Regions from separate parts of the Bradyrhizobium sp. USDA3010 genome, predicted to be linked through region 4. Evidence: predicted binding sites of a transcription regulator. Region 4 holds the regulator's gene; each other region holds the start of a gene.
The links. Region 4 encodes LexA, which represses DNA repair genes until DNA is damaged. Its sites were predicted from a motif close to TGTTCNNNNTGTGTTCNG; they were not measured.

Region 1: the regulator LexA is predicted to act here: its motif matches at 1,498-1,515, upstream of AC066Y_RS02365 (ATP-dependent Clp protease adaptor ClpS).
Region 2: the regulator LexA is predicted to act here: its motif matches at 1,261-1,278, upstream of AC066Y_RS32270 (PA0069 family radical SAM protein).
Region 3: the regulator LexA is predicted to act here: its motif matches at 1,799-1,816, upstream of AC066Y_RS03360 (ATP-dependent helicase).

What each region holds. Positions count from the first base shown of each region.
Region 1 covers NZ_JBWJZD010000001.1:542,582-546,126, reverse strand. The annotation lists gene AC066Y_RS02365 (ATP-dependent Clp protease adaptor ClpS) at 1-1,469, opposite strand, end outside; gene AC066Y_RS02360 (mechanosensitive ion channel domain-containing protein) at 1,793-3,545, shown strand, end outside.
Region 2 covers NZ_JBWJZD010000028.1:109,071-112,615, forward strand. The annotation lists gene AC066Y_RS32270 (PA0069 family radical SAM protein) at 60-1,238, opposite strand; gene AC066Y_RS32275 (glycosyltransferase family protein) at 1,404-1,973, shown strand; gene AC066Y_RS32280 (bifunctional helix-turn-helix transcriptional regulator/GNAT family N-acetyltransferase) at 2,066-3,007, shown strand; gene moaB (molybdenum cofactor biosynthesis protein B) at 3,107-3,545, opposite strand, start outside.
Region 3 covers NZ_JBWJZD010000002.1:74,707-78,251, forward strand. The annotation lists gene AC066Y_RS03360 (ATP-dependent helicase) at 1-1,767, opposite strand, end outside; gene AC066Y_RS03365 (DNA cytosine methyltransferase) at 2,897-3,545, shown strand, end outside.
Region 4 covers NZ_JBWJZD010000002.1:478,971-482,515, reverse strand. The annotation lists gene AC066Y_RS05340 (molybdopterin molybdotransferase MoeA) at 1-1,079, shown strand, start outside; gene lexA (transcriptional repressor LexA) at 1,311-2,015, shown strand; gene AC066Y_RS05330 (hypothetical protein) at 2,258-2,686, shown strand; gene AC066Y_RS05325 (hypothetical protein) at 2,832-3,059, shown strand; gene AC066Y_RS05320 (ComEC/Rec2 family competence protein) at 3,056-3,545, opposite strand, start outside.

The DNA of each region.
Region 1 (3,545 bases), on a different contig from region 4:
CGTCCAATCTCGTCAGGCAGCGGCACCTCAATCGCCTGGTCGATGCGGCCGGGCCGGCCGGCCAGCGCACTCTCGAGCTCTTCGGGGCGGTTGGTGGTCAGCAGGAACAGGATGTCGCAATCCTCCTTCAGGCCGTCCATCTCGTTGAGCAGCTTGTTGAGCAGGGATTCCTCGCACGGCCCGCCCATGTCCTCCCGGTCGCGTGCGATCAGGTCGACATCCTCGATCACGACCATGGTCGGCTGCAATAGGCGGGCGAGATTCATATAGGCGCCGAGCAGGCCGACCTGTTCGGCGGTGATGATCAGCGTGGTGTGGTTTGGCAGGTTGGTGGCGAGATAGCGGATGGTGTGGGTCTTGCCGGTGCCGGGCGGGCCGTACAGCAGGATGCCCTTGCGGGTCGACTGCCCGAGCTTGCGCAGCAGATCGCGGCTTTCGACGAAGTCGAGCACGTTGCGGTCGAGCAGCCGCAGCGTCCGCTCCGGCAGGATCACGTCATCGCGCGCAACCGTCGGCAGCCGATGCACGGTGACGCCGCGGGCGCGGCCGCGATAGTCGGCGGCATCTTCCAGCGACAGAATCTTGCCGCGATAGGATCGTGCCGCATGCACGGCCGCTTCCAGCTCGGCAAAGGTCCGTTGCACCAAGGCGTTTCCGGCGATGCCTGCGGGCACCGCGAGCTCGATCCGCAAGCCCGGCTCGCTCCGATAATCTCGATGGTAGCTGAGCAGCACCGCGTAGCGCAGCTCTTCGGTCTGGCACAGCCACAAGCCATTGGTGAGGCATTTCACCGGCTCGGACTCGCCGACGTCGACGTCGTGATATTGCGGCGGCGCGATCGCCGGAGCGTTGCGGCTGTTTTCCATCAGCGCGGCGAAAGCGAGGGTCTCGTAGCGATGCTCCTCATGGAGGCCGAAGAAATGGAGCGGCGTATCGAACAGCCGGTCGATCGCGATCTGAACATCGGCACGCATGTGACCGGGAAATTGCCGCGACCGGGTCAGGATCTGGTTGCGTGGCACTCCCGCAAAATGCCAATCGAGTGCTATGAAGGCATATCGGAACTCCTCGCCCGGCAGCTTTTCCGAACTGGCCCTGGCGGCGAGCAGGCAGTTGCTGCACAGGCAGACCGTCTTGCGACTGAGAAAAACGTCCGTCACAGGATCCAGCGCGCCACAGAGGTCACACGGCCGGGCCGCATCGGCAGCTGTGCTCGTGATCAGCAACGAATGACCATTGCTGCGGATCAGCTGCTGGGCGGACTCCAACAGCGCCTGGGCCACGGCCGCTGGATAGGGGCCGCAGGCGATTCCGTTCAGGGTCTCGATCCGTGCGGTGGCGGCAACCGCCTCTTTCCGGGACTTGCCGAATACCGTGCGCAGCAGGTCGCGCATGAATTCTATCGGTGTCTCGCTATCGTCGTGAATGAACAGCTTGATCGGGCCGCCCTCGGCAAAGACATCGTGCATGATCACCTCGAAACGTAATCGGAACCAAAAGAACAAAATAAGAACATCACGGCCGCTGGCCTGCGTCAAGCGAAAGATTCCGCGGCTTCATCCCTGACGTGTGGTGAGCCGATCGGCCGGCCAGCCGGGTGCGCGCTGCATGCGTAAACGCCGCTCAACACTTGTGACGTCTGTGTTGCGGCAAATGCCAAGACATGGCCGCCACAGAGGCAAACTTCCGACACATCATCGGAGCGAAAAGGAGCATCCGACATGGCGCGAGCGCGAGAGCTGATTCCTTCCAGGGATCAGCCGTCGCGCAATGACTTTTAATAGAGGCCATCGTGTCGCACAGATTTCGTTTTGCGATTCTTCTCATCCTCACCCTGTTCGTCTCGCCCGCGCTTGCGCAGCCGGGCGCAAAGCCGGCGCCGCCGCAGCCCAGTACCGGCGATGCACTGACGCCCGAGCAGGCGAAGCGCGCGCTTGAGACGCTGCAGGACGACAAGAAGCGCGGCGAGATGATCAACACGTTGCGCGCCATCGCCAATGCCTCGCCGCAGGCTGCTGCCCAGCCCTCGGCGGAGCCCGCACCCGAGCAGCATTCGCCGATCCCGCTCACCGCCGACAGCCTCGGCGCGCAGCTTTTGCTGATGGTGTCCGAGCAGGTCGGCGAGATGTCGCGCGAGGTCGCCGACGTCGCGCGCACGCTGACGCATTTTCCCGCGTTCTATTATTGGTTCGTGCGTACGGCCAACGATCCCGCCGCCTATGGCCTGCTGATCGATATCGCCTGGAAGCTGGCGCTTGTGTTCGGCTGCGCGCTCGCTGCCGAATGGGTGGTGTTCCGCCTGATCAAGCGGCCGGTCGCGTTCCTCGAGGCGCGGCTGCCGCAGACCGCGCGCGTGCCGGTGCAGACGCTCGCCGGCGTCGATCCGCCGTCGTCGGTCGCCGACGTCACGCCGGAACCGGAACTGCATCGGCGCCGGCTCAGCCTGGCGCGGGCCTGGCAGTCCCTGGTCCGGCTGCCTTTCGTGCTCGGCCGCCTGCTGCTCGAATTGCTGCCGGTAGTGGTGTTCGGCGGCATCGCCACCGCGCTGCTCGGCACCGAGATCGGCGATCAGTCGACCACGCGGCTGGTGATCCTCGCCGTCGTCAACGCCTATGTGTTCTCGCGGGTCCTGATCTGCGCGGTACGCGCGCTGGCGGGGCCGTTCGGTCTGTTTCGGGTCCGTGCCGAGACCGCGGCCTATATCGAGATCTGGGCGCGGCGCATCGTCGCCGTCGGCGTCTCCGGCATCGCCTTTGCCAATGTCGCGCTGCTGCTCGGGCTGCATCGCGCCGGCTACGCCGCGCTGCTCCGGCTCGTGATGCTGGTGGTGCACCTCTTCGTCGTCGTCATCATCCTGCAATGCCGCCGCCAGGTCGCCGAATTCATCCGCGCGCCGGCCGATCGCACCGGCCTTGCGGCACGGACGCGCAATCGTCTCGCTTCGCTCTGGCATGTGCTGGCGATCGCGCTCGATCTCGCGCTGTGGGCGGTGTGGGCGCTCAACATCCGCAACGGCTATTCGCTGCTGCTGCAATATTTCGTCGGCACCGTCGCGGTGCTGCTGGTCACCCGGCTCGTCACCATGGTGGTGCTGAGCCTGATCGATCGCGGCTTCCGCATCAGCCCGGACCTGATGCAGCGCTTCCCGGGGCTCGAGACCCGCGCCAACCGCTATCTGCCGCTGCTGCGCAAGGTGGTCACGACGGTGATCGCCGTGGTCGGCTTCGTCGCGCTGCTCGAGGTGTGGGGCGTCGATGCCGTCGTCTGGTTCTATGGCGGCCAGATCGGCTCTCGGCTGATCTCGGCCCTGGTGACGATCGGCATTGCCGCGCTCGCCGCGGCCGTGATCTGGGAAGTCGCCAATGCGTTGATGGACCGGCAGATCGATACGCTGTCGCGCGAGGGACATTTCGCCCGCGCCGCGCGCCTGCGCACCTTCCAGCCGATGCTGCGCACCGCGCTGTTCTGCATCATCGTCGCGGTGGTCGGGCTCACCGCGCTCAGCGAGATCGGCGTCAATGTCGCGCCGCTGCTCGCCGGCGCCG
Region 2 (3,545 bases), on a different contig from region 4:
CGGGCGCGCGTTCGCGCGACCCGTTGGCTTCATCCGGGCTACGGGTCTCCTACTCCCACCTAGAACAAGCTCAGCTGCTGCCCGCTGCGCTTCGGCTTGGCGAAATGATCGGTGGTCAGCTTGGTGCGCCGCTTGTTGAGGCCGAGCTTTTCGCAGGCGATCTCGAAACGGCGGCCGATCATCCAGGCCATCGGGCCGGTGCCCTTCATCCTTGTGCCCCATTGCGAGTCGTAGTCGCGGCCGCCGCGCATGTCGCGGATCAGCGTGAAGACATGCCGATAGCGGTCGGGATAGTTCGCCATCAGCCATTCGCGGAACAGATCGCGCACCTCGAGCGGCAGCCGCAGCAGCACGTAGCTCGCCTCCCTGGCGCCGGCATGCACGGCGGCATCGAGGATGCGCTCGATCTCGGAATCGTTCAGCGCCGGGATCACGGGCGCGACCATCACCGTGGTCGGTATGCCGGCATCAGCGAGCCGCTTGATCGCCTCGAGCCGCTTCGGCGGGGTCGAGGCGCGCGGCTCCATGGTGCGGGCGAGCTTCGGGTCGAGCGTCGTCACCGAGAGCGCGACCTTGGCGAGATTGCGCTTGGCCATCCGCGCCAGGATGTCGATGTCGCGGGTCACCAGCGCCGACTTGGTGACGATGCCGACCGGATGGCCGGCGCGCTCCAGCACCTCGAGGATGCCGCGCATGATCTTCCGTTCGCGCTCGATCGGCTGATAGGGATCGGTGTTGGTGCCGATCGCGATCATCCGCGCCTCGTAGTCGGGCGCCGCCAGCTCCTTCTCGAGCAGCGCGGGGGCGTCCGGCTTGGCGAACAGCTTCGATTCGAAGTCGAGCCCCGGAGACAGGCCGAGATAGGCGTGGGTCGGCCGCGCGAAGCAATAGACGCAGCCATGCTCGCAGCCGCGATAGGGATTGATCGAGCGGTCGAAACCGATATCGGGCGAATCGTTGCGGGTGATTACCTTGCGCGAGGTGTCGAGCGCCACGGTGGTCTGGAACGGCGGCAGGTCATCGAGGCTCTGCCAGCCGTCGTCGAAGGCAACCCGCGCTTCGGCCTCGTAGCGGCCGGTGGCATTGGACTGCGCGCCGCGGCCGCGCCGCCGCTCGCGCTCGATCGCGACGGCCAGCTCGGGAAAAGGGGCAGGAACAGGTGAAGGTGCACCCGCCGGGTTATCGGAGGGCGCCGTTACCGGCGGGTGCTTGAGGGCATGAGAGGATGCTCGGCTCATGCTTTGAAGCTAACAACAACATGAGAACAAATCAAGAACGCAAACCGAGAAGATCCACAAAGTGATGGCGTAAAAATCTGCAGGCGAACAGGCTGCTTTGAATATGACAAGGTGATAACACGGCCGGAGTTTCTCCACCGTTTGAGCCACCGAAGCCTCAAAATCATGCTGAGCGTGATCATCCCCACCGACGGAGTCGAGCGCACGGCGGTCGCAACGCTGGCCGCGCTGGTGCCGGGCGCGGCCGCCGGCGTCATCCGCGAGGTGCTGCTGGTCGACCGCACCAACAGCGACGTGATGGAGCGCGTTGCCGACATCGCCGGCTGTCACTTCCTGCGTTTCGAGGGCACGCGCGCCGCGGCGCTCGCGGCAGGCGCCAGGCAGGCGCGTTCGCCCTGGCTGATGTTCCTGCATCCCGGCGCGGTGCTCGATGCCGGCTGGATCGAGGAGACCACCCAGTTCATCCAGATGGTGGCGGCGAGCGGCAAGGACCGCGCCGGCATCTTCCGCTACGCCCGCGCGCCCTACACCGATCCCGGGCTGCGCGACGGCCTCAAATTCGTCGCCCGGATGATCGCCGGCCCCTCGGCCGAGCAGGGCCTTCTGATCGCACGCGAGCATTACGAGCGGATCGGCGGCTACCGGCCCGACGCCCGCCGCTCCGAGGCGCGCCTGCTGCGCCGGCTCGGCCGCTCCTCGCGCACCATGCTGCGCAGCCGGATCATGGTGGCGTAGGGCATATTCAACGAAGCAGGCACCGGTTCGCGCGAAGAAAACGGGTGAGAAAGCGCTTGCAGATCATTTGATTCCGTCAAATAATATGTTTGATGAAATCAAACTCCCATGACACCGCCCTCGATAGCCAGGTCGCTGCGGTCCGCGGCTTCAGCCGGTTCTATACCCGCAAGCTCGGCATCATCGAGCCGAAGCTGCTGCATTCCCCGTTCACGCTGCAGGAAGCGCGCATCATCTACGAGCTCGCGCATCGCACGGATTGCACCGCGACGGACCTGGTGCGCGATCTCGATCTCGATGCCGGCTTCGTCAGCCGGACGCTACAGGCACTGCAGCGCCGCCAGATCGTGACCCGCAAGCCGTCAAAGGCCGACAAGCGCGTCAATGAGGTGGCCCTCACCGCCAAGGGCCGCACCGCTGCCGCCGACCTCGACAACCGCTCGCGCAGCGAGGTTGGCGCGCTGCTGAAGCAGATGGACGGCGACCGCCGTGCGGCCGTGGTGCGTGCCATGAGCACGATCGAGCAGTCGCTGGAGCCGCCGGCCGAGAAGCCGGTGGGCTTCCTGCTGCGCAGCCATCGCGTCGGCGACATGGGCTGGGTGATCTCGCAACAGGGACGCGCCTACGCCGAAGAATACGGTTGGGACATCAGCTACGAGGCATTAGTGGCCGAGATCTGCGCGCAGTTTCTGCGATCGTTCGATCCGGCCCGTGAGCATTGCTGGATCGCGGAGGTCGACGGCGAGCCGGTCGGCTCGGTCTTCCTGGTCAACGGCGGCGACGGGGTCGCCAAGCTGCGGCTGCTCGCGGTGGAGGAGAAGGCGCGCGGGCTCGGCGTCGGCCGCGCGCTGGTCGAGCAATGCATCCGCTCCGCACGCGAGATGGGCTACAGGAAGATGACGCTGTGGACCCAGAGCATCCTGGTCGCCGCGCGCGGCATCTATGCGCGTGCCGGCTTTCAGCGGGTCAAGGAAGAGAAGCACCACAGCTTTGGCGTGGACCTGGTCGGGGAGACGTGGGAGCTCGACTTGTAGGGCCCCTCCCTGTCGTCATTCCGGGGCATCGCGCAGCGATGAACCCGGAATCTCGAGGTTCCGGGTTCGATGCTTCGCATCGCCCCGGAACGACGGTCATCACGCGCTCGCGCCCTTCGCCTTGGCGCGGCGCAGGTGCTCGTCGAGCCGCGGCATGATCTCGACGAAATTGCAGGGCCGCGTGCGGTAGTCGAGCTGCGCGGCCAGAATCCCGTCCCAGCCGTCGCGGCAGGCGCCGGGCGAGCCCGGCAGGCAGAAGATGAAGGTCGCGCCCGCAACACCGGCGGTGGCGCGGCTCTGGATCGTCGATGCCCCGATCTTGGCATGGCTCAGCATATGGAAGGCGATCGAAAAGCCGTCCATCCGCTTCTCGAACAGTGGCTCGACCGCTTCCGGCGTCACGTCGCGGCCGGTAAAGCCGGTGCCGCCGGTGGTGATGACGGCATCGACGCCCGGGTCTGTGATCCAGCGCCGGATCACCGCGCGGATCGCCTCGACATCGTCGGTGACGATCTCGCGCGCCGCGAGCTTGTGGCCG
Region 3 (3,545 bases), 400 kb from region 4:
CATGCAGCCGTCGACCACGTTGAGCACGTAGACGGACTTCCATTCCTGCCCCTTGGCCGAGTGGATGGTCGACAGGATGAGGTAGTCCTCGTCGAGCAACGGCACGCCGGCCTGGTCGCTCGTCGCGTCCGGAGGGTCCAGGGTGAGTTCGGTGAGGAAGCGTTCGCGCGAGGAGTAGCCGCTCGCGATCTGCTCGAGTTGAATGAGGTCGGCGCGTCGGACCTCCGCGTCTTCGTGGATCCGGTCGAGATGGGGTTCGTACCACAGCCGGGCGCGCTCGAGGTCCGCGGGCCACTCCGAGTAGCGGAGGTTTCCGACCGTGTCGACGAATCCTTTCCAGTCGTCGCCGGCGCGGGGCGGACAACGCATCGCGCAGAGCGCGGCGAGCGGGTCGGCCGCCTCCGCCATGTGATCGAGTACGCGCTGCGCGGAAGCGGGCCCGATGCCGGGAAGCAGATGCATCACGCGGAAACCGGCCACGCGATCGCGCGGGTTCTCGACGAAGCGCAGCACGGCCAGCACGTCCTTCACGTGCGCGGCGTCCAGGAACTTCAGGCCGCCAAATTTCACAAACGGAATGCTGCGGCGGGTGAGTTCGACTTCCAGCGGTCCACTGTGCGACGAAGTGCGGAAGAGAACCGCCTGCTGTTTAAGAAGGGAGCCTTCCTCGCGGTTCTCCAGAATCCGCTCGACGATGTACCGCGCCTGGTCGGCTTCGTCCCGAACGGCGACCAAGCGGGGCTTCGCCGACGAAGTCCGCTCCGTCCAAAGGTTCTTGGTGAAGCGTTCCCTGGCGAGATCGATGACGCCGTTGGCGGCGGACAGGATAGGCTGCGTGGAGCGGTAGTTGCGGTCGAGGGTGACGATTTCGGCCTTGGGACTGAACTGGTCAGGAAAATCGAGAATGTTCCGGACCGTGGCGGCGCGAAACGAGTAGATCGACTGAGCATCGTCGCCGACCACGGTGAGGCCGCGGCCTCCTTGTTTCAAAGCCAGCAGGACCGACGACTGCAATCGGTTCGTGTCCTGGTACTCGTCGACCAGCACGTGGTCGAAGCGGCCGCCGACGTCGTTGGCGATGCCGCCGTCGGACATCATCTGTGCCCAGTAGAGCAGGAGGTCGTCGTAATCGAGAACGTTCTGCTTCTGCTTGGCTTCGACGTAGGCCGCAAAGAGCTCCTTCAGCTCGGCGACCCAGCCGGAGCACCAGGGATAAGAAGCCCCCAAGACCCGTTCGAGCTCGATCTCGGCGTTGACGCAGCGCGAGTAGATGGAAAGACATGTGCCCTTTGCCGGAAAGCGGCTCTCCGTCTTGGAAAGTCCGCGTTCGTGCCTGATGAGGTTCATGAGGTCGGCGGAGTCCTCTCGGTCGTGGATGGTGAAGGCCGGATCCAGCCCGATCTGGTCGGCGTACTCGCGGAGCAGACGAGCGCCGATGCCATGGAAGGTGCCGGTCCAGCTCAGAGCGTCGGTCATGACGCCGGCCTGTTCGCCCAGGACCTTGCGGGCGATCCGTTCAACCCTCTTCGCCATTTCGGACGCTGCGCGCCGCGAAAATGTCATCAGAAGGATCCGCCGGGGATCGGCGCCGCTGGCGATCAGGTGGGCGACGCGATGGGCTAGGGTGTTCGTCTTGCCGGATCCGGCACCGGCGATCACTAGCAGGGGTGTGCCCACATGGCTGTCCACGGATACACCGTGCTCGACAGCCCGGCGTTGTTCCGGATTCAGGGTGTCCAGATGGGACACTGCAGCGGTCGTAAGCATGAATCATCCCCCGAGGCGGGGGGAGGATAGTCGTTCTTGTTTTGTTTGCAAACGCGGTACGAAGCACCGGTGGAGCGCGCAATGGTCAGGATGGGGTGTTGCCGAGCGATCTCGCCAGCGTTCGCGACCACGGCGGCGGCTTTCCATCGCCTCACGGACGCGGCGATGCGGTCCGGGACGGGGGCAGTTTCTCGCCCGAAAAAAAACTACCGCCGCGCGTGCTCCGGACCCGGTCATCCTGCATTCCCGACTTTCAGATCGACAGCATAAGCTGTGAAAACGCGGCGATTTAATATAGCAATAACAAATGCTTAAATGGCATTACGGAACTTCATTGCCGTCTCCGCTTTCGGCACTTCGGTGGGCGGCCAACGCCTTCGAGGGTGGCCCAAAAGCGCTACTCAGAGAGCCCTGCGGGGGCGTCTTTGGGAAGCTATTTCGGCTTAGCTTCACAAAAAATCGGACTGTCGCGACGGCATCGAATCCAGGGGCCCATAGAATGTTATGGGCGCCGGCCTGACGGCTCGGGAGGTGGAAGCCAGGCTGGGTGACGTCGCTCGCGTCGCCGCCCCCTTGGGAAGCTAACTTCTCTAGATCGCTTATCGCGCGGTACGAAGCGGTCACCTGCCGCGCGATCTGAGTTCCGGTCCGTCCACGAGCACAGAAACATGGACCGGGTTGCAGCCCGTCAGATCGCCTAGCTGACGAGGGGAACCAGCAATTTCGTCCACATGAGGTCGAGCAACTAAAAGACTACGCGATTGAGCTTGTGGGCGGATTCAACCTGTGCGACGATTCCGCCGCTTTCGTGTGCAAGAATCGGGCTTTGGCCTGCACCGAAAGGCAGGCAGCACAGGCGCGGCGCGCATCTTGACACACAAGGCCGACCTAAGGTTGGCGCATCCGCAAGACGGTCGGAAGGTCGCATCACCACCTTCCAAATGGAACCGATCGAGGCGGGGATGGTTCGGAGAGGCGCAAGCGAGGCTGCCGACGGCTGGGCAGGAAATGAGGGGCGTGGAAAATTTCGAAAATCCGGACGGACCGGATCCGTTCGCGACTCTGCGGGTCTGGCTACTTGCCGGTCCGCGAATGATGATGGCCGCCATCGCTAAGGGGGCCGTCTGAAGTGCCAAGTTATCTCGAATTCTTCGCGGGCGGAGGTATGGTGCGTGCTGGCCTCGGCGGCCGGTGGAAGTGCCAGTTCGCCAACGATTTCGATCCGCTTAAGGTCCAGGTCTACGCCGACAACTGGGGCGAAGCGGCAATCCTCAAGGACGATATCCACGATGTCGAGGCGCAAAATCTCGGGCGCCGCGTTGACTTGGCCTGGGCTTCGTTCCCCTGTCAGGACCTGTCGGCGGCCGGCAACGGGCTGGGCATAGGCCAGGCGAGCGGGTCCAACCGCACGCGATCCGGCACGTTCTGGGCGTTCATCGACCTCATGAAGGGCCTGAAGGCCAACGGCCGCCTGCCGCGCATCGTGGTCCTCGAGAACGTCGTCGGCCTCCTGACTATAAACGGCGGCGAGGAATTCAAGGCAGTCGTCGCAGCGCTCGACCGTCTGGGCATGCGCGCTGGTGCCGTCGTGGTCGACGCGCGGCATTTCGTTCCGCAGTCGAGACAGCGGGTCTTCATCGTCGCCGTTTCGAAGTCGGCAAAGATTGCGGCCGAGCTCGTTCGCGAGGAGCCGCATCCGACGTGGCACCCGGATCCGCTGGTGAAGGCCGTCGAGAAGCTGTCGCCGCGGTGCCGCGAGCAGTGGATTTGGTTCAATC
Region 4 (3,545 bases):
AGCCGCCGCAGCCGATGTCGGCGATGGACGGCTATGCCGTGCGTGCGGCCGACGCTGGTGATCTGAAGGTCCGGCTCAGGGTGATCGGCGAAGTCGCCGCCGGCCGGCCGTTCGAGCGCACGGTCGGCGCCGGCGAAGCGGTGCGGATCTTCACCGGCGGCGTGATCCCCCATGGCGCCGACGCCGTCATCATTCAGGAAGACACCGCCGTCGACGGCGACCACATCACGATCACGGAGCTAGCTGCCGCCGGACGGCACATCCGCCCGGCCGGCGTCGATTTCCGTGAAGGCGACGTGCTGCTCGCGGCCGGCAGCCGCCTCTCCGATCGCGCGCTGTCGCTGGCGGCCGCCATGAACCATCCGGAGCTCGCGGTGCACCGCCGTCCCAAGGTCGCGGTGCTGGCGACCGGCGACGAGCTGGTGATGCCGGGCTCGACGCCCGGCCCCGGCCAGATCGTCTATTCCAACGGCTATGCGCTGCGGGCGCTGGCGCGCGCCGAAGGTGCCGAGACCGTCGATCTCGGGGTTGCCGCCGACACGGTGGAAGCCACCACCGCCGGCATCCGCCGGGCGCGCGAGACCGGTGCCGACATCCTGATCACGACCGGCGGCGCCTCGGTCGGCGACCACGACCTGGTCAAGCAGTCGCTGGAGGCCGAGGGCGTCGAGATGGCGTTCTGGCGGATCGCGATGCGGCCCGGCAAACCGATGATGCATGGCCGGCTCGGCGCGATGCGGGTGATCGGCCTGCCCGGCAATCCGGTGTCCTCCTATGTCTGCGCCTTCCTGTTTCTCGTGCCGTTGATTCGGGCGCTGAGCGGCCGGAAAGCGATTCACCATCGCCGCGCGAGCGCATTGCTCGGCCGCGACCTCACCGCCAACGACCAGCGCGAGGACTATCTGCGCGCTCGCCTCGAGGAGCGCGAGGACGGCACGCTGATCGCAACGCCTGTCACGCAGCAGGACTCGTCGCTGCTCGGGAATCTCGCTGCGGCACGGGCACTTCTCGTGCGTCCGCCGTTTGCGCCTGCCGCCGTCAAAGGCAGCGAATGCGAGATCCTGACGCTGCCTGAGTGACAGCGCAGTTTGGATCGCTTGAGCGCTCACCGGATGCGTTCACCGGAAATTAAGTGGTTGCGGAACACATATCGAACATATAGTGTCCGTTCATGATTTGTTTCGAGTACTGGTGTGTACAAATGGGAGGCCGCGAGGGAGCGCTTGTGATGAGCACCGTGCTCCTGAGGTCAGGCCCCGCCTGAAAAGTCTCGGAATCGAACGACGCTACCAACCGGGGGAATACTCGAGATGCTCACGCGCAAACAGTACGAACTTCTGCGTTTCATCAATGAACGTCTGAAAGAGGCCGGCGTACCGCCCTCCTTCGACGAGATGAAGGATGCGCTCGACCTGCGCTCGAAGTCCGGAATCCACCGCCTGATCACTGCACTGGAGGAGCGCGGCTTCATCCGCCGCCTGCCCAACCGCGCCCGCGCCATCGAAGTCATCAAGCTGCCCGAGCTCTCGGCCGGCGGCGGCAACGGCCGCCGCGGCTTCACCCCGAGCGTCATCGAAGGCACCCTCGGCAAGCGCACCAGCACGCCGCCGATCGCCGAGGACGACGGCAACCGTCCGGTCGCGGTCCCCGTGATGGGCCGGATCGCTGCCGGCACGCCGATCGAGGCGCTGCAGACCCGCAGCCACACCATCAGCGTGCCGCCCGACATGCTCGGCTCCGGCGAGCACTATGCGCTGGAAGTGCGCGGCGACTCGATGGTCGACGCCGGCATCCTCGACGGCGACATGGCGCTGATCCAGCGCAACGACGTCGCCAATACCGGCGACATCGTGGTGGCGCTGATCGACGAGGAGGAAGCCACCCTGAAGCGCTTCCGCCGCCGCGGCGCGTCGATCGCGCTGGAGCCGGCCAATACCGCCTATGAAGTGCGCATCCTGCCGCCGAACCGGGTCCGCATCCAGGGCAAGCTGATCGGCCTCTATCGCAAATACTGATGGCGGCAAGGAACGAGCGACACATCGGATCGTTCCTTGAATGATAGCGTAACGTGCGGCCTACCCGATGCGCTCCGATACCTCTCACGCAGCGTCGCGTGTTTGTGATCGGGAGCGTTGGGCGACCAGTCGTACAATCGCCCAGAAACGAGGAGACACTCGTTCGCTATCGTCCACTCTGGTAGAGGCCCTATGCCTCAAGGAGAGGCACGGGTCGCTACCTCGATTTGAGGAGCCATCCGATGTGTGACTATAGTCTGCACGCCGTGGCGTCGCGCCCCGCCATTGTTGGAGAGACGCTGATCACCACGACTTTCCGCGGGACGTCGACCCGCGGCTTTGCTTCGGAGACCGATCCCACTGTCGCGGTCTGCATGCTGCCGGGCACCGAGCTCGCTTTCGCCGAGAACGTTCGCTACGACAGCCGCTGGATCTGGACCAAGACGATGAACTTCCGCGTCGGCGTGTTCAACGAAGTCGAGCCCGACGTTCCCGATCGCCATCATGACGCGGTCGAATTCCCCGACGGCAGCCATGTGCTGGTGACCCAGCTCGTCGAGGGACAACGCGTCAGCGTGCTGCAATTGCCGGCACTGCATCCGCCGGTCGAGCAGAAGCCGAAGGTTGTGGAGCGGCGGCCCTCCGCATTTGCGTCGCTGTTTTTGGGTTGAACGCATCGTCGCCGCGGAATGAGCTGTCCGGCGGCGGGTGACCTAAGCGATTTCGAGCGACCCCGGACGCCGGGTTCCGGGGCGCGGCTGGAGAATTGCGTCGGCGCGCGCCTTGGCGCATCATCGGGCACGGAGGACGTGCGTGGTGGTCGACAAGGTCACATGGCAAAAGGCCGGACGCGTCACGGAGCCGGGCCGGTATATGTTCCGGTTCGGCTGGCTGACGGTGACGGCTGACGACCTGAAGGTCTGGGAGCAATTCCCCGAGGCTTCCTTCACCCTCGTCAAGAAGCCCGACGCCGGCCCCGACTCCGACGAATACCACCTCGGCCTGTTCGAGCTGCCCACCGGCACCTCGCTCGATCCGGGCTAATCCTCGGCCTGCAAATCGGTCTCGGCCGGCGTCGTATCGACGGCGGGCCGCGGCGCGCTGGCGGGCGTGCGCAGCGTCGTCTCGCTCTCGCTATCGCCGGGAACCGCCGGCGACCACGGCCGGTCGATCCCGCCGGGCTTGACCGCATCGATGGCATAGCCGTCCCTGATGCGCCGCAGCACCAGCGCGCCGTGGCGCCGCAACCGCTCGGCATCGATCACCGAAGCCGCGCAATCCTTCGGCGCCGGACGCGCGCTCACGATCAGCGCCGCACGCTCGCAATCGTCGGCCAATGCCTCCGGCCGGCTCGCCAGCGCGACGAAGGCGCCGCGGGGACCTTGCGTCACGCAGCCGCTCGGATCGCAAGAGACACCCTCACCGAGCGATGCGTCGGTGGCGATCCGCGCATCGGCATCCGCCGCCAGCCACTCCTTCACGAGAAAGGCATCCTTGGCGCTGTGCATCAGATGCAGCCGCCCGTCGCCG